3 regions of the Leifsonia sp. 10L418 genome follow, and region 3 is predicted to be linked to each of the others. Evidence: predicted binding sites of a transcription regulator. Region 3 holds the regulator's gene; each other region holds the start of a gene.
What was found. Region 3 encodes HrcA, which represses chaperone genes, less so after heat shock. Its sites were predicted from a motif close to TTNGCACTCGNNNNNNNCGAGTGCNAA; they were not measured.

Region 1 (8,028 bases), on a different contig from region 3:
GGGCACATCGGCGAGCTCCGGTGGCGTGGCGGAGACGGCAGCTGTCGAATCGCTCATGATGCTTCTCCTTCCGGCGCCGAGGGGGCGGGAGTATCGGGCGGCGACGCTTTCGTCGCCGCTTTTCGAGCGATCTTGTGATAGGCGTTTCGGCCGTAGGCCAAGAGCCGCTGACGGGCCGGGATCAGTCCCTGCGGGCGGAAGATCATGATGATGATCAATGCAATCCCGAAGATGAAGTACTTGTAGTCGGCGATGGCGGTGAAGCGAAGCGGGATGTACGCGACGAGTGCGCCACCCAGAACGGCGCCCACCTTGTTGCCGGCACCACCGAGCACGACGGCTGCGACGAACAGGATCGAGGTTTGTACGTCGAACTTCTGATTGTTCACGAAGCCGACTTGGCCGGCGAAGATCGCGCCGGACAGACCGCCGACCGCCGCCCCGATCGCGAAGGCCCAGACCTTGTACTTGAAGGTCGGAACACCCATGATCTCAGCGGCATCTTCGTCTTCACGGATGGCGATCCACGAACGGCCGACCCGGCTGCGCTCGAGATTACCGGCCAGCAACAACACGATGAGGATGATCGTCAATGTCATCCAATACCAGGGCGTGCCGTTGGAGTTCGCGAAGATCGGGTTACCTTCTGCCGTCTCTCCGGGCGGATGACCGACGTTCTGAAAGCCGACCTGCCCCTTCAACGCCGGGATGATCGTGGCCAGGATGCGCACGATCTCTCCGAAGCCGAGCGTGACGATGGCCAGGTAGTCGCCGCGCAGGCGCAGAGTCGGGATGCCGAGCACGACGCCGAAGAACATCGCGACCCCCATGGCGACGGGAAGCGTCCAGAGATACGGAATGTGCAAGTAGGGCGAGTCGGGGCTGGTCAGCATCGCCGCGGTGTATGACCCGATCGCGAAGAACGCCACATAACCGAGGTCGAGCAGGCCCGCGTAGCCGATCACCACGTTGAGGCCGACGGCGATCAGAGCAAAGCTGGCCATCGTGAAGCACGCCAGCGGCCAGTCATTGCCCGGTTCGGTCGTGAGCAGCGGCACGTTGAAGACCGGCAGAAGGTAGGCCAACCCGACGACGATGAGCAGCCAGAGCCACTGCACCTGACGCGGAAGCAGGTTCCAGCGGTCACGCAACGGCTGCGACCAACGGCCCTTCTTCTTCGATTGGGCTTCAACGTCGAGCTTTTCCCGGTCGGATTCCGCGTCGGGCAGAATCTTCGGACCGTCGATGAAACTCATGCTCTGCTCCGTCCGAGTGAGGTCCCGAGGATTCCCTCAGGTTTGATGAGCAGCACGAGAACGAGCACGACGAACGCGACAACATCCGTCCATTGCGAATTGCCGAGCAGAATCTGCCCGTAGTTGCCGATCAGGCCGAGCAAGAAACCGCCGAGGAGCGCCCCCCGCACATTGCCGATCCCGCCGAGCACCGCAGCCGCGAACGCCTTGATACCCAAGATAAAACCGCCGGTGTAGAGCACGCCGGAGGGGATCAGCATCACGTAGAAGAGGGAGCCGACCCCGGCGACGGCACCGCCGATCAGAAAGGTGGTGACGATGATCTTCTGCTTGTCCACGCCCATCAGCGTTGCCACGTCAGGGTTCTGGGCCACCGCGCGAATGCCGCGGCCGGTGCGGGACGTTCGGATGAACTGGTCGACCAGGATCATTGTGACCAGAGATGCGATCACGATCACGATCTGCTGGCTGTTCACGATCGTGCCGAAGACGTCGAAGACCGGTACCGGAACGAACATGGTCACTGCCGGTTCCGGGTTGCCGCCACGGATGATGAAGATCGAGTACTGGATGGCGAAGGATGCACCGATCGCGGTGATCAGGAAGGCCAACCGCGACGCGTTTCGCTTGCGCAATGGCCGGTAGGCGACCCGCTCGACGATGTAGGCGGTGGCCGCGGCGACGAGCATCGCGACAAGTAGCGCGAGTAAGAGGTCGAGCACGATCAACCACAAGGGCAACGTCGGCGCGTTGGGGCCGAAGCCGAGTGTCGTGAGAACCAGAACGACGCCGTAGCAGCCCATGATGAAGACTTCAGAATGGGCGAAGTTGATGAGGTTGAGCACGCCGTAGACGAGGGTGTATCCCACAGCGACGAGACCGTAAATGGCCCCGAAGGTGAGGCCGTCGAAGGTGGCGCTCCAAAAGTTTTGGATCAGCGACGGGACATCGAAAGAGATCCAGCCGTTGTCGAGTATGGGGTGAAGTAAAAGATCGAGCATTCGGCATCCGCTTCTAACTTGCCTGAGACGCCAATGTCTCAGGGGACACGCAACGATGATTCGAGAATGCCGCGGGGGCGTTGAGTACACGCCCCCGCGGCATTAGTCGATCGGCGTTATCCGATAACTCCCGTCAGCACGATCTTCCCGTCGAGCACCCGGTAGCCGTAGACGGCCGGGGTCGCGAGCTCACCGGTGGAGTCCCACTTGTAGTGCTTGCTCAGTCCGTCGGCGTCGTAGCCGGTGACCCACTTGAGCAGGTCGGGACGGGTGATGTTTCCCTGGCCGATTCCGGAAAGCAGAACCGTCGCGGCGTCGTAGCCCTCAATGGAGTAGGTGCCCGGTTCCGCGTTGAAGGCTGCGCTGTACGCCTTCTGGAATTCGGGGATCAGCTCACCGGGGGTGCAGGGGCAGGTGAAGTAGGCGTTCTCTGATGCATCGCCGGCCAGCTTGATGAACTGGTCGTCCTTCACACCATCCGGTGCGACGAAGGTGCCGGTGTATCCCTTGGCGACAAGCTGCTGGTCGAAGGGCGCACCCTCTGCGTAGTAGCCGGAGTAGTAAACAGCGTCAGGCTTCGCGTTCATGATCTTGGAGATCGTGGCCGAGAAGTCTTTCTGACCGGTGATCACCTTGTCGCTGCCGACGAGGGCATCGCCCAGCGCCTCCGTCGTCGTGGTGCCGAGTCCGATGCCGTAGTCCGAGTCGTCCTGAACCAGGTAGACGGTCTTGGCTTTCAGCGGGCCGGTCATGAACGAGGCTGCTGCCGGTCCCTGAACTGCGTCATTGCCGAGGCCACGGAAGAAGGTCTTCCAGCCGTTCTTGGTCAGGTCGGGGTTCGTGGCGGACGGCGTGATGTGTACCAGGCCGGCCTGCTCGAAGATGTTGCCCGTTGCCTTCGACTCACCCGAGAACGGGAGACCGATGACACCGACGATCGATTCCGTGTTGACGGCCTGGGTGACGGGGCCCGTCGCCTTGTTCGGGTCGCCTTCCGTGTCGAACTTGGTGAAGTTGACCTGGCAACCGGGGTTCGCCGCGTTGTGCTGGTCGATGGCGAGCTGCACACCGTTGTAGATGTTGATACCGAGCTGGGCGTTCGCCCCGGTCTCCGCACCGATATATGCGATGTCGAGCCCGGCCGGACAGGTTGCCTTTCCATCCCCGGCGGGGAGAACTGCGTTGGGCGGAACTTCAACCGAGGTCGCCGCGGGAAGGTTGACCCTGCCGCTCGACGCGGTGGAGGTGGATCCTCCGGTTGTGCCCTGGTTTGCACAACCGGCCAAAACGAGGCCTGCTGCCGCTGCTAGGGCGAAACTTACTAGGACTTTCTTTCGTAACATGTGATTCTGCCTCTCGACCTGAATGCGCTACGGTCCGCAACGGTGCGGGCCCTACCTCGAATGTGTGACTGAGCATACAAGCATCCGAGTTTCACTCAGCAATGTTTTGAGCGCATTTTTGATAACGATCGGCGCATCCCTCGCGAGCGATGAACCACACCTGACACCCCTTTGGGGCTGATTGTCAGATGAGCTCGAGCACGGCGCGGCGGTTGCGGCGCGCGCCGACCAGGCCGTCGATGGTGAGAATGAGCAGCGCGATCCAGACCAGTGCGAAGCCGGCCCAGCGCTCGGGCGACATCGGCTCGCGAAGGATCAGAACGCCGACGAAGAACTGGATGATCGGGCCGAGATACTGGATGAAGCCCATGTAGATCAGCGGCAGTCGGCGTGACGCCGCGGCGAAGAAGAGCAGGGGAACAGCGGTGACGACACCGGCGGCGAGCAGCAAAGCCGTGTGCGCGGCGCTGACCGTTCCGATCGTCAGCCCGGCGGTCGCGCCGACGACGACAAGCTGCACAATGGCGACCGGCATCAGCCACAGGGTCTCCATCGTGAGCCCGGCGACGGCGTCAACCCTGTTGCCGACCCGCTTCTTGATGTAGCCGTAGAAGCCGAACGAGAAGGCAAGGGTCAATGCGATCCACGGCACGGTTCCCGCGCCGACCGCCAGAATGACCACGGCGACGAGGCTGACACCGACGGCGATCCACTGCGCGAGGCGCAGTCGCTCGCGCATGAAGAACACCCCGAGAAACACGGTGACGATGGGGTTGATGAAGTAACCGAGCGAGGCCTCAACCACTTGACCGCTCATCGCGCTATAGACGTAGGTCTGCCAGTTGATGTAAATGAGCGCCCCGGCGACGGCCATGGTGATCGAAATGCGCGGGCGCGCGAGCAGCCGGAAGAAGGGCTTGAACTTGCGGGTGACCGCGAGCAGCAGAGCGCAGAACACGAGAGAGAAGACGATGCGCCAGGCCACGACCTCGAAGGCACCGGCCGGGGCCAGCGCGATGAAGAAGAGCGGCAGTACACCCCAGATCGCATAGGAGACGAGGGCATAGATCAGCCCGGAACGGCTGGTGCCACCGGGATTCGGGGTGGCCCGAGGAGCCTGCGCTGTGGTGCTGATCTGTAGTTCGCTGGAAATTGACACGTCTAGATTCTACGCCCTGTATACAATATGCAAAACCACCCCGGGCGTGTCGCAACGGCAAAAGACCCGGCTGGCACAAGCCATCCGGGTCTTTCGAAGAGAGCTGAGACTAGCGAACGACGACAGCCAGCACGTCGCGAGCCGACAGGACGAGCAGGTCGGAACCGTCGAACTTGACTTCGGTTCCACCGTACTTGGAGTAGATCACCTTGTCGCCGACAGCGATGTCGAGGGGGATGCGGTTTCCGTTGTCATCGATACGGCCGGGGCCGACAGCGATAACTTCACCCTCCTGGGGCTTCTCCTTGGCGGAGTCAGGAATGACAAGACCAGAAGCAGTAGTCTGCTCGGCGTCGACCTGCTTGATGACGATGCGATCCTCGAGCGGCTTGATGGAGACCGACACGGTTGACCTCTTTCTTGTTTCTTGACAAAGATTCGGTTAGCAGACTCACGTCGAGAGTGCTAAGTCGAGTTTAGGGCGAACCTGGCACTCACGCAACGTGAGTGCCAGCGAAGTGTCGTGTCATGACGCCCCGTCAACACGCTTGGTAGATTTGACGGATGGATCGCGCTGAGCTCGTCGAGTTGTTGTCACCCGAGGGATTGCGTCTTCTCGATTCGCTCCCCCCCTACGATTCGACACTGGATGTCGTGAAGATGGTCGGTGACCTGCGCAAGGCCGGTCACCCGCCTGCGCTCGTCTCGGCCGTGCTCACTCAGTCAAAGCTGCGCGCCAAAGCCGTGCCCAAGTTCGGGGAGTTCGCCAGCCGGATGCTGTTCACCGAGGCCGGGCTCGAACAGGCCACCCGGCTGCAGGTGGCAGCCCTGCACGCCGGCCGATTCGTCGCAGCCGGGCTCCACCGCGTCGCCGACCTCGGCTCGGGCATTGGCGGCGACGCTATGGCCATGGCGGCGATGGACCTCGCCGTCACCGCCGTCGACGCCGACGAGGTCACTGCGGCGATGGCCAGCTTCAACCTCGCGCCGTTCCCGGGCGCCTCGGTCGAGCACAGCACCGCCGAAGACTTCGACCTCACCTGTTTCGACGCCGCCTGGCTTGATCCGGCCCGCCGCACCGCCGGGCACGGCAACACGTCGCGCCTCGGCGCCTCCGACTACTCCCCCTCGCTCGATTTCGTCTTCGGCCTGGCCGCCCGCCTGCCGATCGGGGTCAAGCTCGGCCCCGGCCACGATCGTGACCAGATCCCGGCCGAAGCCGAGGCGCAATGGATCTCCGTGAACGGAGCGCTGGTCGAAATGGGCCTCTGGTTCGGCGCTCTCGCGCGCGACGGCATCCGTCGTTCTGCGCTGCTGCTCCGAGCGGATGGCCCCGCCGAGATGACCGCGGAAGCCGACAGCGAGGATGCCCCGGTCGCCGGCCTCGGCGACTACCTCTACGAGCCCGACGGTGCGGTGATTCGCGCCAGGCTGATCGGAGATCTGGCCAGGCGACTTGACGCCGGAATGCTCTCGGAGGGCATCGCCTACCTCACGGCCGACACCCTCGCCCCGACGGCGTTTGCGACCGCGTTCCGCGTGCTCGAGACGCTTCCCTTCGACGAGAAGAAGCTGCGCCTGGCGCTGCAGGAACGCGGGATCGGCACCCTGGAGATCAAGAAACGGGGCGTCGACGTCGACCCGGCGGTGGTTCGCACCCGGCTGAAGCTCAAGGGCAGCGGTTCGGGCACACTCGTGCTCACCCGGATGGCCGGGCACCGGGTCGCGCTTCTGGTCGAGCGAGTCGTGTAGCGGCAGCACGTCCGGCCGGCATGCGCTGCGCGGGTCGGGCACCGCAGCGCGGGTTGCCCCCGATGCGCGGGACGGCATCCGACCCGCGCGACGATGCTGCGGGCAGCTACCCCGCCGTCACCGCTTTCATCGCTGCCGAGATGATGGCGATCCAGATGCCGACGAAAACCAGTCCGACCAGCCCAAGAGCGAGCCCGTAACCCCAGCGCGGTGTGGCCAGGCGTTCAGTGCTGCGAGCCCACAGCGCGAGCACAATCGCGAGGAACGAGAGCGGCGCTCCCCACACCCCGAATACGGCGAGTACCAAACCGGCGGATCCGCAGACGAGTGCCGCGACCGATACTCGCCGGCGCGACTCGATCGTGTGCAACTCAGCGTCGGTGTAGACGTAGGGCACCCATTCGGTCGGCGCGGTGAATGTGGATTCATACGCCAGCTGCCCGGTCACCGGTGCGGGTTCTCGTGTGAGGTCACCGACGTAGTCGCTGACCTCGGGCGGCTGCCCGTGACGTGGGCCTTCCATGATTCACCTTCTGCGCTTCGAGTGCCCCAGGAAGTGGCCTCAGAGTTGTGTGCCTAGTACATGTAGTTCGAGGAACCGAATCCGGCCGCGAAGATCAGGATCCAGACCAGCACGCTGCCGAGAGCCAACGCGATGCCGACGAATCCGGTGATGATGCCGGTCAGCCAGAACCCCTTGGCGTGGGCTTCTCGCTTCTTTCCGAGGAACCCGAGAACCACGGCGGCGGCGGGGATGAACAGACCGAAGACGCCGCCGATGATCGGGATGAACGCGACAACGGGAAACCCGATCAAACCGATGATGCCGGCGACCAACGAGATGATGCTGAGCACCGGCTGCTTGGTGGCTGGGGCCGTGGCATACGGCGCGTAGACCGGAGTTCCCGGTGGTGGCACCGGCGGTGCACCCGCGGCCGGCGGGCTGCCGTAGGCGGGCGGTGGAGCGACCGGAGCGGCGTACGCGGGAGGCGGGGCCACTGGCGGCGTCGGCTGACCGTAGGCCGGCGGCGGCGCAGCCGGCGCGGATGCCGCGGGCGGCGCAGCCGGGGCCGCGGGTGGCGCGACTGGCGGAGCGGCAGGCGCCGCCTCGACCGGCGGCACCTCAGGCGTCGGCACCTCAGGACTCGGCACCTCAGGACTCGGCACCTCAGGACTCGGCTCCACGGGTGGGTCCGACGGCGTCGCGCTGTTCACGGGGGCACTGACGCTCTGCGGAGCCTCGGGGCCCGAGGCCCCGAGGGGGTTCGGCACGTCCGGAATATCGGGCGCCGGAGGAATGTCGGGCACCTGCGGACCTTCCGGAATATCGGGGACCTGTGGCACGTCAGGAACTTCAGGCACACCCGGAACGTTCGGCGTGTTTGGATCACTCATGAGAGTTAATTCCTTTCACTTTCCGTCTGTCATCGCCTGCCGTCGGCAGCCGATGCTAGTAGGTGCTGTATTGCTCGGGGTGGGAGACCGCGTAGATGATGAACGGAATCATCACAATGATG
Region 2 (8,028 bases), on a different contig from region 3:
GCGCGAGTCAAGCACCTTCATCCCGAACATTGTCATTCCGCGGTGCGGGCCGTCCCAGGCGGATCCGACTCCCACCTCGGCGATCCCGGTCAATTCCTGGGCCTGTGCTTCCGTAATGAATGATTCGCAGGCTTCGGGCAGCGGAACGCTCGGGGAGATCGGCGCCCAGGCCGCGGGAAGCGCGTTCTCACCGAGTAGGGAAGCTGTGAGCGCCCCCATGACTGGCTGGATCAGCGCCTCCACCTCTTCGAGTGATCGGCCGTCCCCGACTCGGGTTCCCCAGAATTCAACCCAGTATCCGTTGACCCGGCCTTCGGAGTTGCATGACGCGTAATCGCCTTCGCCGCTGGGCGTGCATCGGGTGAGAAGCTCGTCGGCTTCGAGGTCGGGATTGTCAATAAAAGTGGGGATCTTGTAGGCATCCCAAGCTTCATCGCTGATGGGCAAGACCTTCAGCGATGCCCCGCTGAACTCGGGATTCGGGTCTCTCCAGCCCGGCGCGGGCATGTTGCCCCAGCTGCAAAACAATGCACCGGCATTTCGCGGGACCGCGGTCAATGGTGAGCTGAGGGTGGGGTCGAGCATTGTCGGCATCGCCACAACGCCCGGAGCAAAGATCTGCTCGGCAACATCTGAAGAGATGACGTCGTCGCAGGTGAGTGACATGCGCGGCTCTGGCTTGTCGATCACGGGCTCGGCCGTTGGGACCGGTGCCGGATCCCCGGTCGAAGCCCGTGGCGTCGACGGCGTCGCTGAGCATCCGGCCACCCCGCAGACAATCAGGATGGCTAAAGCTGTCAGGATCCCCGCGTTTTTCCCCATCTGCACAGCGTAACGTTCACACTCCGACCGAATGATCGCTCTAGTCTTCGGCCAGCGCAGTGGCCAAGTTCAGCAGGAGCGCCGCCGAATCGCCTTGCTCGACAGTCCCGGTCGACATGCTCAGCAACACCCAGGTTCCGCGCAGGTTCATCTCCAACGAAGCAGAGGCCGGCGTCTCCGGGTGGCGTGTCATGAACGCTGAGCCTGACTCCAGCCCGGCGATCTCGACCGCCTCGACCGTGTCGGAGAGAACCGCCTGATCCCGGGCAGCAGCGAATCGGTCACCCGATTCCGGCAGAGTGAGGATCCTGCCGCTCCGCCCACCACCTTCGGGCGCGATTCCACACACCAGACCGCGTGCGCTCACAATTTCACCGAGCTCCACGTTGCTGGGAGAGTAGTAGAACCCGGTGGTGAACGTCGCGCCGGGCACATTGAGAGCCTCCCCGACCGTTTCGGGACTCACGAACTCCTCGCAGCTCGTCGGCCACGACTCAGCCGAAGCCGGCCAGACTGGATCCACGCTCGGCGCCAACGCCGTCACTGCCGCAATGACCGAATCGAAGACCGGCTGCGCGGCAGGCGGCGCTCCCTCGGCCCCCATCGTGTCTGCTCCAAAGATCGTGGCTTCCATCCAGTACTCGCCCACGATGCCTCTCACGGCGCAAATCTCGGCGTCGCAGCTGCCGATCGGAGCACCCATCGGAGTGCCACCGAGTTCAACGCTTCTCCGTTCGTCGATGGCGACCGCACGGGGAACAACATTGACGATCAGTACCCTGCGCTCGTCGCCCTCACCGGCGCCCCAGATGCATAAGAGTGAGCCCGAGTTCTCGGCGGCGGCCCGCCCCAGCCCGCCCTGACCGAATTCGGTCGGCTGGTATCCCGCCAGCAGCGGCTCGTCGAACACCGCATCAATTGCCGATTGAGACACAATCTGCTCGCAGGTTGTCGGCACGAGTTGCACCGGCCAAGCCGGATTGGCGATGGGTTCCAATGTCGGCGTCGGCTCGACCGTGGCTGTCGGCGTCGGCTCGGCTTCAGGAGGTCTCGCCGCGCATCCGACCACCCCGCTGACAACCAACACTGCAAGAGTTACAAGAATCCCCACGTTCTTTCTCATGGCCTCAGGCTAGCGGCAGGAACGCCCGTTCGTTGCGGAGGCTCATCTCCGATCAGCAACGATTCGCACGCGTCCGGATACAACGACGCTGGGCGCCTCCCGAAGGAGACGCCCAGCGTGTGAAACAGGTGAAGCAGGTAGCTCGGACTTAGAAGTCCATGCCGCCGGACGGGTCGCCCATCGGAGCAGCGTTCTTCTCCGGCTTGTCAGCGACAACGGCCTCGGTGGTGAGGAACAGACCAGCGATCGACGATGCGTTGAGCAGCGCGGAGCGGGTGACCTTCACCGGGTCATTGATACCGGCAGCGATCATGTCAACGTACTCACCGGTCGCGGCGTTGAGGCCGTGTCCGACGGGCAGGTTGCGCACCTTGTCTGCAACAACGCCCGGCTCCATGCCGGCGTTGAGTGCGATCTGCTTGAGCGGAGCGTCGATGGCAACGCGCACGATGTTCGCGCCGGTTGCCTCGTCGCCGACGAGGTCAAGGATTGCCTTGCTCTCGAATGCGGTCTTGCCGGCCTGGATGAGTGCAACGCCACCACCGGCGACGATGCCCTCTTCGACAGCTGCCTTCGCGTTACGAACGGCGTCCTCGATGCGGTGCTTGCGCTCCTTGAGCTCAACCTCCGTCGCGGCGCCGGCCTTGATGACAGCAACGCCACCGGCGAGCTTGGCGAGACGCTCCTGCAGCTTCTCACGGTCGTAGTCGCTGTCGGTGTTCTCGATCTCGGAACGGATCTGAGCAACGCGACCGGCGATGGCGTCGACGTCGCCGGCACCCTCAACGATGGTGGTCTCGTCCTTGGTGATGACGACCTTGCGGGCGTTACCGAGCAGGTCGAGGGTGACGTTCTCAAGCTTGAGGCCGACCTCCTCGGAGATGACCTGTGCGCCGGTGAGGATCGCGATGTCCTGCAGCTGCGCCTTGCGACGGTCGCCGAAGCCGGGAGCCTTGACGGCAACCGACTTGAAGATGCCGCGGATCTTGTTCACAACGAGCGTGGCCAGAGCCTCGCCGTCGACGTCTTCGGCGATGATGAGGAGCTGCTTGCCGCTCTGGATGACCTTGTCAACGATCGGCAGCAGGTCCTTGATGTTCGAGACCTTGGAGTTGACGATCAGGATGTAGGGGTCTTCGAAGACCGCTTCCTGACGGTCGGGGTCGGTCACGAAGTAGGCCGACAGGAAGCCCTTGTCGAAGCGCATGCCCTCGGTGAGCTCAAGCTCGGTGCCGAACGTGTTCGACTCCTCAACGGTGACAACACCTTCCTTGCCGACCTTGTCGATCGCCTCAGCGATGATCGCGCCGATTTCGGCGTCGCCGGCCGAGATGGATGCCGTGGCAGCGATCTCTTCCTTGGTTTCGATTTCCTTGGCGCTGGCGATGAGCTCGGCGATGACTGCTGCAGTCGCCTTCTCGATGCCGCGCTTGAGGCTGATCGGGTCGGCGCCGGCTGCGACGTTGCGCAGTCCTTCGCGAACCAGGGCCTGGGCGAGAACGGTAGCGGTGGTGGTGCCATCGCCAGCGACGTCGTCGGTCTTCTTAGCGACCTCCTTGACGAGCTCGGCACCGATCTTTTCGTAGGGGTCGTCGAGCTCGATCTCCTTGGCGATGGAAACGCCATCGTTGGTGATCGTGGGGGCGCCCCACTTCTTCTCCAGCACGACGTTGCGTCCACGCGGGCCGAGGGTGACCTTGACCGTGTCAGCGAGGATGTTCAGGCCGCGCTCCAGGCCGCGACGGGCCTCTTCATTGAAAGCGATGATCTTTGCCATGTGTGTTTCTCGTCCCTCCCGGACGTTCCAAAACTGTGACGGATTAGCACTCAAACGGAGAGAGTGCCAAGTCGATTCTGGCACTCAGGGGTCGAGAGTGCAAGTAAAGGGCGGCGGGTTACGGTACGAGCTCGACCGAACCGGTCTCGGTCGGAACCAGCTCGATCCAGGTGTTTCCGGCGGCGAGAGTGATCAGCGCACCGTTGTCGGCGACCAGGCGGATCAGCGAGCCGGGCGCATCCTTCGACCAGGTGGCGTGCACAGTCTTCCCCCCGGTGGAGACCCACGCTTCTCCGGAACCCACCATGATCGTCTTCGGCACCTCGCCATAGGTCCAGTCGATCCCGACGCGGAGCACGAGCAAGTTGGTCGCCTTGAGCGCATTTCCGGCGCCGTCGAGGTCGGGAGTGCCCTCTTGCGAACGCAGATAGCTGCCGCTCGCGGCGTCCCAACTCCAGCTCGGCCACCGGGCATCCGAGAATCGGCTGTTAATCGTGGTGGTCGGCACTCCGGCCACGACGGCTGAGGCCTCTGCCGGGGTTGCCGCGTAGGTGAACTGCTGAACGGGCGGCGGAAGCTCCGGGTGGAGCGCGACGAGCGCAGCGGCTTCGACGACCACGTTGTGCGGGGCGTCCTTCTCATCGATGCGATAGAACAGGCCGGTCTCATCGTCGTCGAACCTGGCGTTGACCACCGGTGTGGCCTCCATCATCGCGATGAACTTCTCTTGACCGCCCGAGTACGCGACGATTCCGCCGAGCGGGGTGATGATGTCGGGGTCCATCGGCCGAATCGACCGCACCGGGCCGACCAGGTCGGGCATGTCCGACTGCCAGACCGCCACGTAGCGAGTGAGACCGCCCTCGACGAGTTCCTCAAAGACGAGGTCGGTGCGCTCCAGGCCGATCTGCGGCCGGGCATCCTCATGGTTGTCGATCTTCACCGACAGGGCGGGTAGAGCGACGCTGCCCGGGAGCCGCGGTGTTCCGCGCAGGGGCGACAACTCGATCACCGGCTCCGGCGTGAAACTCGGGGTGGGCTTCGGCGTGCGCGTCGGCACCGGCTCGGGAGCAGCGCACGCGACAAGGAGCAGCAGAGGAATCAACGCGACCGCGCTCCAGCCGGCAAGGCGGTGCGAACGGGGGCGAGATGGGGTGCGCATCGCCATACACTAGCGCCGCCCGGCGAACCGGACGGCGCTAGACGGGGGCGCGCCCCGAAATTGATCCTTTAGGCGGGTCGCACCGATTCGGCCTGGGGCCCCTTCGCCCCGGTGCCGACATCGAACACGACCTGCTGACCCTCTTCGAGAACCTTGTATCCGTTCATGTCGATGGCGGAGTAGTGCACGAAGACGTCCTGCCCTCCCCCGTCGACAGTGATGAAGCCGAAGCCCTTTTCAGCGTTGAACCACTTCACGGTTCCGTTCGCCATCTGTTACTCCCGATTGCTGTGTTTCCGTCAGCACCTGCCTCTTGACCGTGCCGGGCCGGCCGCAGTGTCTGCGTTCACCCTGCCGGAGCGGCTTGCCTCAGTGTGAGACAGGTCAGCACCGGCAGAAATGGGCGACCAAGACCAGATACTAGCGAAATGACGCCAGAAGAGAAGGGGTTTGACGAAGCATTTTTTCTGACTGGAATGCAGAATTTACACAGCGTTCATCGGGTCGGATGTCCCCCGTTTGGGATCAACCGATCCCCAGGGAACTCCCGACTGGGCTATCCGTTGGACGCGACGTAGTCGTTTCCGACGACGACGGTCACGTCAGCGCCGGTGCCGGAAAAGGCGTCAGAAAGGCTTGTTTTCGCGCCAGGAATCGATGCCGCGACTCCCAGCGCCGCGCCTTCTAGGGACGCATCGGCGTAGTAGACGGTCGTCACGGCGACATCTTCGCTGTCGGCGTCACCGGTGTCTCCAACGGTCCAACCGGCGGACGTCAAGGTGCGACCGACGGCGGCGGCCACCCCTGTACCGGGGGTACCGTTCAGCACCGTGATGCTCAGATTCGGGTCGACGGTGGGCACCGGGGCCGGCGGCGGCGTGTCGGCCGGCGGCTCGGCAGCGGGACTTTCCGTCGGCTTCGGGGTCTCCGTCGGAGTCGCCGACGCCGTGGGAGCCTGGCTGGAGGCTGCACCCGGCAGGGCGAAGTTGAGCTTGTCGTTTTGCACGAACAGCACGGCGACGCCGGCACCGACGAGCAGCACCGTCGCACCGAACGCCCAGGCCAGCACGATCCAGCCGCGGCCCTTCTTGCCAGGTCCCCGGTGCGCGCCGACACGGTCAACGGAATGCGGAATGGAATCGAATCGATCGTTCGGTGTATTGCGAGGCATCGTCAGTCTGTTCGGTCCTTGTTCGGCAGATCATTCGATCGTGAGTAGTCAGGGGTCTGGAGAGTTCGACGCGCTCGGGCTTCCGAGCGAGCGTCACGCATCCGTTGAAGTCGTTTGATCAGCATGGGGTCGTGGGCCAGAGCGAGTGGTGAGTCGATCAGTGCGCCCAACAATTGATAGTAGCGGGCGGCCGAAAGCGAGAACTCGGCACGAATCGCCTGTTCTTTCGCGCCGACATGCTCCGACCATCGGCCTTCGAAAGCCAGAATTGCGAGGTCGCGATCAGACAAGCCCGGTTCGGTAGATGCGGGCATCGCGTCGGTGTCGGGTTCTCTCTCCACCTGTTTGCCCTCTCTCTTTTGTCGTGCGGATGTGAGGTGCCAGTGCGTCGAAATCGACAGGCTCTCTCCTTCGCCATCCTATGCGGAGCGGCCTGATTGTTCCCCGAACCCGCCACCGGTGCCGGCGACCGCGAGATGGGCTGCACGGAATGTAGTGCGGGCGCCCGGAGTTTAGTCTTGAGGGAGAGTGAGTCGCTCAAGTCGCGACTTGCAAGTGAAAGGACACAGCATGAGCTACGACGTCACGAAGTCTGAAGAGCAATGGCGCGAAGAGCTGGACGACGAGAAGTTTGCGGTGTTGCGTCAGGCCGGAACCGAGCGCGCCTGGACCGGCGAGTTGCTGGACGAAGGCCGTGCAGGAATCTACACCTGTGGAGCCTGCAACGCCGAGCTGTTCAAGAGCGGCACCAAGTTCGATTCCCACTGCGGCTGGCCGAGCTTCTACGAGTCGGTGCGACCGGAAGCGGTCGAGCTGATTGAAGATGACTCGCTCGGCATGAAGCGCACCGAGGTGCGCTGTGCGAACTGCGGCTCCCACCTGGGTCACGTTTTCGACGACGGTTTCGGCACGCCGACCGGCGACCGGTATTGCATGAACTCGATCTCCCTGAATTTCTCCCCGGAAGAGCCAGGCGAGGCGCCCGCGGCGCCCGAGGCATCCGAGTAGTCCGATGTCACAGGTTCTCACAGCGGTCGCAGAGCGACGGTCATACTCTCGGGTGAGCACGGCTGCCCCGAGTCATGCCGAGCTGCTTCCGCTCGTTGAGGCCGCGGCGAGGGTGGCCGACCATGGTGCGTTGCGTCCGTGGCGGCTGATCGAGTTGCGTGGCGCGGCGCGTGAGCGCCTCGGCGACGCATTGGTTGCGGCGTCCGGCAAAAAGGGCGAGCGCGACAAAGGTCAGGCGACCAAGCCCCTCCGTGCCGAATTGCTGATCGCCGTGGTGGCGAGCCGCCGCAGCAGCAGCAAAGTACCGAAATGGGAGCAGGATGCGACAGCGGCCGGGGTCGCCCACATGCTGAGCCTGCTGCTCGATGACGCCGGCTGGGGCGTCTTCTGGCGCACGGGCCCACTTACGCGCGCGACCCGGGTGCGCAAAATGCACAAGCTTGCCGACACTGAGGAGTTGCTCGGCTGGCTCTACGTCGGCGGGGTGCCCGCCGATGCGAAGCCGGGCAAGCGGCTGAAGGTCGACCCCGAGAGGTATCTCTCGGCGCTGTAGCCAAGTCGCGATCGGAGTCGGCGACGCCGATCGGCGCCGCGAGTGTGTGCAGGAGAATGCTGTCACGCGGGTTGAAAACCGCCGCGCAGGTTGAGTTCAGCGCGCGTGATGGTTTTCGACCCGCGCGAGGTTAGTTCGGGATGCCCGCGCGGAGCGACGACGGATGCCCACGATGAGCACCGCGACGAGGGCGAGCACGGTTCCGCCGATCGTGGCGAACGCCACCGGCTGAGCGCTTGTCGGCGCGAGAAGGTCGAGCGCGAGGGCAGAGAGCAGTTGTCCGGCGACGATTCCGAGGCCCAGCACGAGCACGCCGGTCGTGCGCACAATGATCGCGCTCCCCGCGATGAAAATGCAGCCGAGCGCTCCCCCGATGTAGAGCCGGGGGTCACTCGGCAAACTCGTCGGCATT
Region 3 (8,028 bases):
CAACGCCTGCACGGCCTTCGCCATGGCGAGGTAGGTTTTTCCGGTGCCGGCGGGACCAATACCGAACACAATGGTGTTCTCATCGATCGCGTCGACGTATTCCTTCTGGCCGAGCGTTTTCGGGCGGATGCTCTTACCGCGCGAAGTCAAAATGGCCTGCCCGAGCAGCTCTGACGGGCTCTGCGTGCTGTCGATGCCGAGCATCCGTGCCGAGGTCGTCACGTCGGCTTCGCCGAAGTACTGGCCGTTGCGAATCATCAGCTGCAGCTCTTCGATCAGCCGACGCACCGCTTCGGTATCGGTCGCCGACCCGGTGAGGGTGATCTCATTGCCGCGCACGTGCACGCTGACCCGCGGGTACTGCTTTTCGATGGTGCTGAGAAAACGATCCTGCGGGCCGAGCAGTCGCACCATCGCGATGCCGTCAACGTGCACATGCACCTGCACGGTGTCGCTCAGATCGGGACCGGATTCGTTGCCGGTGTTCGCCCGGTTGCGGGTGGAGTCGCCGCTTGTGTCGTCAGGCACCCAGAGTCCCCTCTTTCAGCTGCCCGCCCAGAACGTGGGCGTGAACGTGGAAAACGGTTTGACCGACGGACGCCCCGGTATTGAACACCAGGCGAAACTCGCCTCCCGTGCGTTCGTCGGCAATGAGCTGAGCCACACGCACCAGCTCGGCCAACAGGGCGGGGTCGCCGGCGGCCAACTCGACGACGTTGCGGTACTCCTCGGTCTTCGTCGTCACCACGATGTGCACCGGCGCCTGCGGGGCGATGTCCTCGAACGCGATGATGAGGTCGGTCTCCGCAACAATCGTCGCCGGAATTTCACGCGCGACGATACGGCTGAAGATTGACGGTGCGGAACCCGAAGAAGTCATACAGCTATCTTAAGCGGCGCTACCAGCGCCCAAGCTTCGCATTCAGGATGGCGAGGGCCGATGGCCCGGCCGTCGAGGTGCGAAGCACCGTGTCGCCCAACTTCACGCGTTGGGCGCCGGCGACTTCAAGCACCTCCAGCTCACTCGGCGCGATGCCGCCCTCCGGGCCGACCACGAGAACGATGTCGAGCTCGGTGTCAACTGATTCACCCGGCGCAGTCCCCGGCCACACCGCATCCGACTCGAACTCGGTCAGACGACGGGTCGCACTCGGTTCGAGCAGCAACATGCGGGTGCTGCCGGCGAGTTTCGCCAGCTGCTTGGTGCTCACCAGATCGGCGACAGTGGGAAGCCGGGGCCTGATCGACTGCTTGCTCGCCTCGCGCACGATGCTCGCCCAGCGTTCGCGGCCCTTGGCGATCTTTGCGCCTTCCCAACGGGAGATCGAGCGGGCGGCCGTCCACGGGATGACCCCGTCCACGCCCAACTCCGTCGCCGCTTGCACGGCCATCTCATCTCTGTCGCCCTTGGCCAGCGCCTGTACAAGAACGATGCGCGGCAGCGGCGCCGGGGACACCGTGCTCGTCGTGACCTGCAGGCTCAGCTCGGTCGGCGACGCGTCGACGACGACACCGTGCAGCATGAGTCCCGCGCCGTTGCCGAGGAAGAGTTCCTCGCCCGGGCGGATGCGGCTGACGGTGACGGCATGCTTCGCCTCGCTGCCACCGATGCGCACGGTCGCGCCGGGCGGGCAGAGCTCGGGAGTCAGCGTCTCGTCGAGAAAGAAATGAGCCATGGTGCTCTCCTAGCCGATGAACCGATCGCGGAGCTTGGCGAACAGGCCCTGCTGGAAGTGGCTGAGCGACGGGGCCGGTGCCTTGTGTCGAGCGGCGAACTGTTCGATGAGCTCACGCTCTTTGTGGTCGAGCTTGGTCGGGGTGACCACGTGCACACCGATCTTGAGGTCGCCGCGGCCGCTGCCACGCAGCCGCGTGACACCGCGATCCTTGATCGTGATGACCTCAGCGCTCTGTACGCCCGGCTTCAGCACGACGTCGATGTCGCCGTCGAGGGCCTTGATCGTCGTCGTGCGACCCAGGATGGCGTCGGTCATCGGCACCTCGATGGTGCAGAGCAGGTCGTCGCCGTCGCGGCTGAACACGTCGTGGTGACGCACCTTCATCTCAAGGTAGAGATCGCCGTTCGGACCACCGGCCGGGCCGGCCTCTCCGCTGCCGGGCATCTGCAGGCGCAGGCCGGTCTCGACGCCGGCGGGGATGTCGACGGCCACGGTGCGGCGCGCGCGAACGCGGCCCTGACCCTGGCAGGTGACGCACGGGGTGGCGATGATGGTGCCGTAGCCGCGGCAGCTGCCGCAGGGGCTCGACGTCATCACGTTGCCGAGCAGCGAGCGCACGGCACGCTGGATGTTGCCGGTGCCGTGGCAGATGTCGCATGTGACGGGCGACGTGCCGGGCTGGCAGCAGGTGCCGGAGCAGGTCTCACAGACGATGGCCGTGTCGACCTCGATCTCGCGGTGGGTGCCGAAGATGACCTCTTCGAGATCAAGCTCGACACGCAGCAGTGCGTCTTGGCCGCGCTCGCGGCGTGAACGCGGGCCGCGACTGCTCTGGCCGCCGCCACCGAAGAAGGTCTCGAAGATGTCGCCGAAGTTACCGAAGTTGCCTCCGTCGAATCCGCCGCCCTGATCGCCCATGTCATATTTCTGGCGCTGCTGGGGGTTGCTCAGTACGTCGTAGGCGTGGGTGACGAGCTTGAACTGCTCAGAGGCATCCGCGCCGGGGTTGACGTCGGGGTGCAGCTGACGCGCCTTCTTGCGGTACGCCTTCTTGATCTCGTCGACGCTGGCGTCGCGTGCGACACCGAGTACTTCGTAGTGGTCAGCCAAAGGTGGCTCTCCTTGTTGTTCTGGGGATGTTTCGGATGTTTTCGGTCAGGGTGATCGGCGCGCCGAGGGGGCAGCCCGGTCAGTTCTCGCCGAGCAGGCGAGAGAGGTAGCGGGCGACAGCGCGAACCGCCGCCATATTGTTCGAGTAGTCCATGCGAGTCGGGCCGAGCACGCCGAGGCGAGCCAAGTCGCCGCCGGACGCGGTGTATCCACTGGTCAGAACCGATGTCTCACCGAGACCGAATTGCGCGTTCTCGCGTCCAATACTCACGGCCACACCGTGCAGGTCGGTTGCCATTTCGCCGAACAGTCGCAGCAGCACGACCTGTTCTTCGATGGCGTCGAGCACCGGCGAGACGCTCCCGGTGAAGTCTTCTTCGGTGCGCACCAGGTTCGCCGCCCCGGCCATCACGAGCTTGTCGTGACGGTTGGCGCCGATCTGATCGATGAGAGTCGTCGCGATCAGGTCGATGACCGGCTGCAACTCGTGCGGGCCGGGCCACACCATGGCCTTGAGGGATGCCGCCGCCTCGATCATGCTGCGCCCGCTCACCGCTGCGTTCAGCCGGGACCGCACTTCGCTCAAGGTCTCGTCCCCGACGAGATAGGGCAGCTCGATCACGCGCTGCTCGACCCGACCGGAGTCGGTGATCAGCACGGAGAGCAGTTTGGTGTCGCTGAGCGGCACCAACTCGACGTGGCGCACGGTGGCACGGGACAGCGACGGGTACTGCACGAGGGCGACCTGCTGGGTCAACTGCGAGAGGAGCCGGACGCTGCGAGCGAGAACTTCGTCGAGATCGGCTGACTGGCCGAGAAAAGTCTCGATGGCTTGGCGCTGCGCCGGCGACAGCGGGCGCAGGTCGGCGAGATGATCGACGAAGACCCGGTAGCCCTTGTCTGTCGGGATACGGCCGGACGAGGTGTGCGGGGCGGCGATCAGTTCTTCTTCTTCAAGCAGAGCCATATCGTTGCGGATCGTGGCCGCTGAAACCCCGAAGGAGTGCCGTTCAACGATCGATTTGGAGCCGACGGGCTCCCTCGATGCCACGTAGTCCTGCACGATCACGCGGAGAACTTCGAGACTGCGATCAGAAACCATGTGTGAGATCGCCTCCTCTGCCCATCGTTAGCACTCGCAATGACTGAGTGCCAATCATATCGCGCCACGCTGAACGTCGCCCATTGCCCCGCAGGAATCACAGCAGTAGCGTGAACACACAGGGCACTTCCCTCCTCGCTGAAAGGCACGATGATGAGTGATCCACAGGCTCCGCTCCCCGATGACCCGAACTTCGGCCAGCGCCCACCTGACCCGTCCTACTCCCCCGCTCCGGCCCGGCCGCTCTCTCAAGCGGAAGACCGCCAGTGGGCCTCGTTCGCTCATTTGGGCGGCATCTTCAGCTTTCTTCCTGCCCTGATCATCTGGCTCGTCTTCAAAGACCGCGGTCCGTTCACGGCCGTTCAAGCCAAAGAAGCACTGAACTTTCAGATCACGCTTCTGATCGGTTATGTCGCCATTTGGGTCGTCACCGCTTTTCTTGCCGTCGTCACGTTCGGCCTGGGGTCGGTGTTCGGCCTGCTGGTCTGGGTAGTCTGGATTGTCAGCGTGATCTTCTCGATCCTTGGCTTCATGCAGGCAAAAGACGGCCACCCGTACCTCTACCCGTTCAATGCGCGTCTGATCAAGTAAGCAATCAACCGAGACATCCGCCGTTCGCGGCGCAGAGGAAAGAGTTATTCATGACCGATATGCCTCCTCCCCCGAACAACCCCTATCAGGCGCAGGTTCCGATGAACCCGGCCGACGAGCGGCTCTGGGCGACCCTCATCCAGATCGGAGGCATCCTCTTCGGATTCCTGCCGGCGCTGATCGGGTACCTGATTCTGAAGGATCGCGGACCTTTCATCCGCGGGCACTGCGCAACGGCGTTGAACTTTCAGATCACGTTGTTGATCGCCTACGTGGTCGGTGGGCTGACCATCTTCTTCCTCATCGGTTTCGTGATTCTGTTCGCCGCGTGGGCGCTCAGCATCATCTTCGGGATCATCGCCGCGCTGGCCGCCAACCGGGGCGAAGCGTATGTCTACCCGCTCGCGATCAAGTTCGTGAGCTAGCCCGACCCTCTCCGCCTCCTCCCGTCGAGTTGAGGGGAAACACAGAATGCGCCTTCATCGATTCGATGAAGGCGCATTCTTTGTGTCTCGGGAGGGGGTTATTCGGCTCCGGCTTCGACGTAGCTCTTGTCGTTCATCGAAACCACGGTCCAGGTGCCGTTCTTGTAGACAAGCTTGCTGACCGCAGCATTTTCGATGCCGGCGGTGAGTGAGCTGGTGTCGGCGCCCAGCGTGTCGAGGACCGCCATGATGGTGATGCCACTGGAGACGACGAGGACGTTGCCGCCCTTCTTCCCCTGAGCGGCCGCAATGTCGTTCAGCGCCGCGACTGCGCGGGCTCCGACCTGGTCGTACGTCTCGGCGGCCAGGGGGCTGTCGCCATTGGCCTTGACGATTGCATTGAGGTACGACTTCGGGTCGGCGCCCGTGAGGTACGGCTTGACTGCGGCGAACACCTCGGCCTGGGTGGCGCCTTCGAACTTGCCGAAGGAAACCTCGCGCAGGCGCTCGTCACGCACAGCCTCGCCCTTGTAGCCGAGCGCGTTCAAAGCGAGCGAGGCCGTCTGGAAGTGACGCAGCATGTCGGCCGAGTATGCCGACTGGAATTTGACGCCCGCCTTGGCGAGACCGGTGCCGAGGTGTGTGGCGTCGAGCACACCGCTCTCGGTGAGCGGCGAGTCCGACCAGCCCTGCATGCGGCCGGTCTCGTTGAGCCAGGTCTTGCCGTGACGGGTGAGGTAGATGGTGACCTCGGCGTTCTTGCCGCCGTGCTTGTCGGAGTTCTCGTTCGACGACTTGGCATGGCTGACCAGGGTGGGTGCCTCGACCGGGGCCGAGAACGCGGAGAACGAGAAGAGCATGGCGGCGGCGGCGATGCCGGCGATCGCGACGCGGAGTGTACGACGAGACTTCATTGTCTGGGTCCTTTCAAGGAATCGGGTAGTAGATTCCCAGGAGCATATCTGAAACCCGAGCATCGTGTGGTATTTAATTCGGGCTTCGTAATGGCATCGAAACATTTCGCATCGCCTGCTGACTTCGATACGCAAAAAACCACCTTCGTCACACGGACGAAGGTGGTTGCTTGGTCTCCCCAGTTCGAGCAAGGGCCGGGCGAAACGCTCCTATTCGGCGTCGGCGAGGAGTCGGCGCACGACGGCATCCGCGAGCAGACGGCCGCGCAGGGTCAACTCGACGCTGCCGGCGAAGGCGGCGTTCGGGTCGATGAGCTCGTCGGCGATGAGGCCGGCCACCGCGTGGCGGCCCTGTGCGGTCAGCGAGTCGACCGGAATGCCCTCACGGATGCGCGAACGCAGCAACACTCGTTCGACCTCGCGCGTCTCGGCGTCGAGGGTTTCCCGGCCGGCGGCCGGCGAGTGTCCGGCGAGCACACGGTCGGCATACGCTGCCGGGTGCTTCACGTTCCACCAGCGCACGCCTCCGACGTGGCTGTGCGCGCCGGGGCCGACGCCCCACCAGTCCTGGCCGGTCCAGTAGGCGAGGTTGTGGCGTGATCGGTGGGCTTCGTCGGTCGACCAGTTGCTGACCTCGTACCAGCCGTAGCCGGCGGCCGCGAGCAGTTCGTCGGCCAGTTCGTAGAGGTCGGCCTGGTGGTCTTCGTCGACGTGCGCAACCTCGCCGCGTTTGATCTGCCGGGCGAGTTTCGTTCCTTCTTCGACGATGAGCGAGTAGGCGCTGATGTGGTCGGGCTTTTGCCCGATCGCGTACTCGAGGCTGGTGCGCCAGTCTTCGAGGCTCTCCCCCGGGGTTCCGTAGATCAGGTCGAGACTCACATCGAGGCCGGCGTCGCGGGCCCACCCGACGACCAGCGGAACGCGGGCGGGGTCGTGAGTGCGCTCGAGCGTCGCCAAGACGTGCGGCACCGCAGACTGCATGCCGAACGAGACCCGGGTGAAGCCCGCGTCGGCCAGGGTCTGCAGGTACGCGGCGTCGACCGAGTCGGGATTCGCCTCAGTAGTGACCTCGGCCCCCGGCTCGATGCCGAAGGTCGCTCGCACGGCCTCGAGCATCCTGACCAAATTCTCGGCCGGAAGCAGGGTAGGCGTTCCGCCGCCGAAGAACACCGTTTTCGCGGACCGGGCAGGGAGTCCGGATTCGGCGAGGATGCGACCGCCGGCTTCGATCTCGATGATCGCCTGGCTGGCGTAGTCGCTCTGCTTGACGCCGCGCAGTTCGGTGGCGGTGTAGGTGTTGAAGTCGCAGTAGCCGCAGCGCACCCGGCAGAAGGGCACGTGCAGATAGACGCCGAAGTCACGCGCGTCGGCGCCGACGGTCACTGATTCGGGCAGCATGCCGTCGAGTGGGGCGGGATCGCCGAGTGGGAGTGCGCTGGGCATCGTCGTTACGCTCCGGCCGACGGGTGGAGGGCGTGCAGGTATTTCTTGGTGATCTTCGCCTGCTGAAACCGCAGGTACGGGCCGGCAAGTCGGTACTTCCAGGTGCTCGGACGGGAGAACGACCGAATGGTGAGCCAGACGGAGTCGTCGTCGCGCTTGTCGACGACAAACGATTCCTCGCCGCTCTCCGGATGCCCGACCATGGTGCCGTAGGCGAAGCCGATGCGGTTGGGCTCGTCGATCACATAGACGACCCGAACCGGGGCGAGCACGCTGATCGGACCCACCTGAATCTTGAGTTTCGCGGTCATCCCGTTGGCGATGAACGGCGTGCCGTCTTCGGCAAATGTCGCTTCGTTGACCGGGTGAGACTGATCGGCCGACGGAGTGCCGTCGTCGTCGAAGATGATCCCGGCGTATTGCATGCCGGTTCCGGCCTCGACCTCGGTGACGTCCATGCCGCTTCCGCGCTGAACCCCCCACGACATCAGCAAGTCAGTCGCGACGCGAAAACGTTCCTCGCCGCTGCCGAGGCGCACGGTGTGTTCGGCCGGGCGGTGCCCCTTCGGCGGGTAGATCATCAGGTCGGGGGCAAGTGTGCCCCCGATGGCCCCGTAGGTCACTGAGGCATCGGTGAAGGTGGCGCGACGCATCCGACTAGGCCGCCGGCTTCTTCGTGAGGTCGACCGACCTCGGTGACTGCGCACTCTGCTGATTCATCAAAAACTCCGTTACGCCTAGAACTGCCAACGTTCAAGCGTAAG

Region 1: a site for HrcA is predicted at 5,247-5,273, ahead of groES (co-chaperone GroES). Genes of this name have one in related genera too.
Region 2: a site for HrcA is predicted at 3,766-3,792, ahead of groL (chaperonin GroEL). Genes of this name have one in related genera too.

The regions. Positions count from the first base shown of each region.
Region 1 covers NZ_JBFTJN010000009.1:104,602-112,629, forward strand. Annotated here, with positions in the region: gene AC1DCF_RS16880 (ABC transporter ATP-binding protein) at 1-57, opposite strand, end outside; gene AC1DCF_RS16885 (branched-chain amino acid ABC transporter permease) at 54-1,256, opposite strand; gene AC1DCF_RS16890 (branched-chain amino acid ABC transporter permease) at 1,253-2,257, opposite strand; gene AC1DCF_RS16895 (branched-chain amino acid ABC transporter substrate-binding protein) at 2,374-3,600, opposite strand; gene rarD (EamA family transporter RarD) at 3,785-4,759, opposite strand; gene groES (co-chaperone GroES) at 4,869-5,165, opposite strand; gene AC1DCF_RS16910 (THUMP-like domain-containing protein) at 5,324-6,511, shown strand; gene AC1DCF_RS16915 (hypothetical protein) at 6,618-7,034, opposite strand; gene AC1DCF_RS16920 (DUF4190 domain-containing protein) at 7,088-7,906, opposite strand; gene AC1DCF_RS16925 (DUF4190 domain-containing protein) at 7,962-8,028, opposite strand, start outside.
Region 2 covers NZ_JBFTJN010000012.1:31,431-39,458, forward strand. Annotated here, with positions in the region: gene AC1DCF_RS18450 (hypothetical protein) at 1-822, opposite strand, end outside; gene AC1DCF_RS18455 (hypothetical protein) at 863-1,945, opposite strand; gene groL (chaperonin GroEL) at 2,094-3,722, opposite strand; gene AC1DCF_RS18465 (DUF3048 domain-containing protein) at 3,841-4,884, opposite strand; gene AC1DCF_RS18470 (cold-shock protein) at 4,953-5,156, opposite strand; gene AC1DCF_RS18475 (LytR C-terminal domain-containing protein) at 5,441-6,055, opposite strand; gene AC1DCF_RS18480 (DUF3263 domain-containing protein) at 6,058-6,369, opposite strand; gene msrB (peptide-methionine (R)-S-oxide reductase MsrB) at 6,626-7,063, shown strand; gene AC1DCF_RS18490 (nitroreductase family protein) at 7,068-7,616, shown strand; gene AC1DCF_RS18495 (DMT family transporter) at 7,713-8,028, opposite strand, start outside.
Region 3 covers NZ_JBFTJN010000003.1:256,393-264,420, forward strand. Annotated here, with positions in the region: gene AC1DCF_RS09135 (PhoH family protein) at 1-414, opposite strand, end outside; gene AC1DCF_RS09140 (HIT domain-containing protein) at 521-880, opposite strand; gene AC1DCF_RS09145 (16S rRNA (uracil(1498)-N(3))-methyltransferase) at 900-1,676, opposite strand; gene dnaJ (molecular chaperone DnaJ) at 1,686-2,789, opposite strand; gene hrcA (heat-inducible transcriptional repressor HrcA) at 2,869-3,891, opposite strand; gene AC1DCF_RS09160 (DUF4870 domain-containing protein) at 4,045-4,482, shown strand; gene AC1DCF_RS09165 (DUF4870 domain-containing protein) at 4,533-4,907, shown strand; gene AC1DCF_RS09170 (histidine phosphatase family protein) at 5,006-5,821, opposite strand; gene hemW (radical SAM family heme chaperone HemW) at 6,032-7,264, opposite strand; gene AC1DCF_RS09180 (DUF1990 family protein) at 7,270-7,917, opposite strand.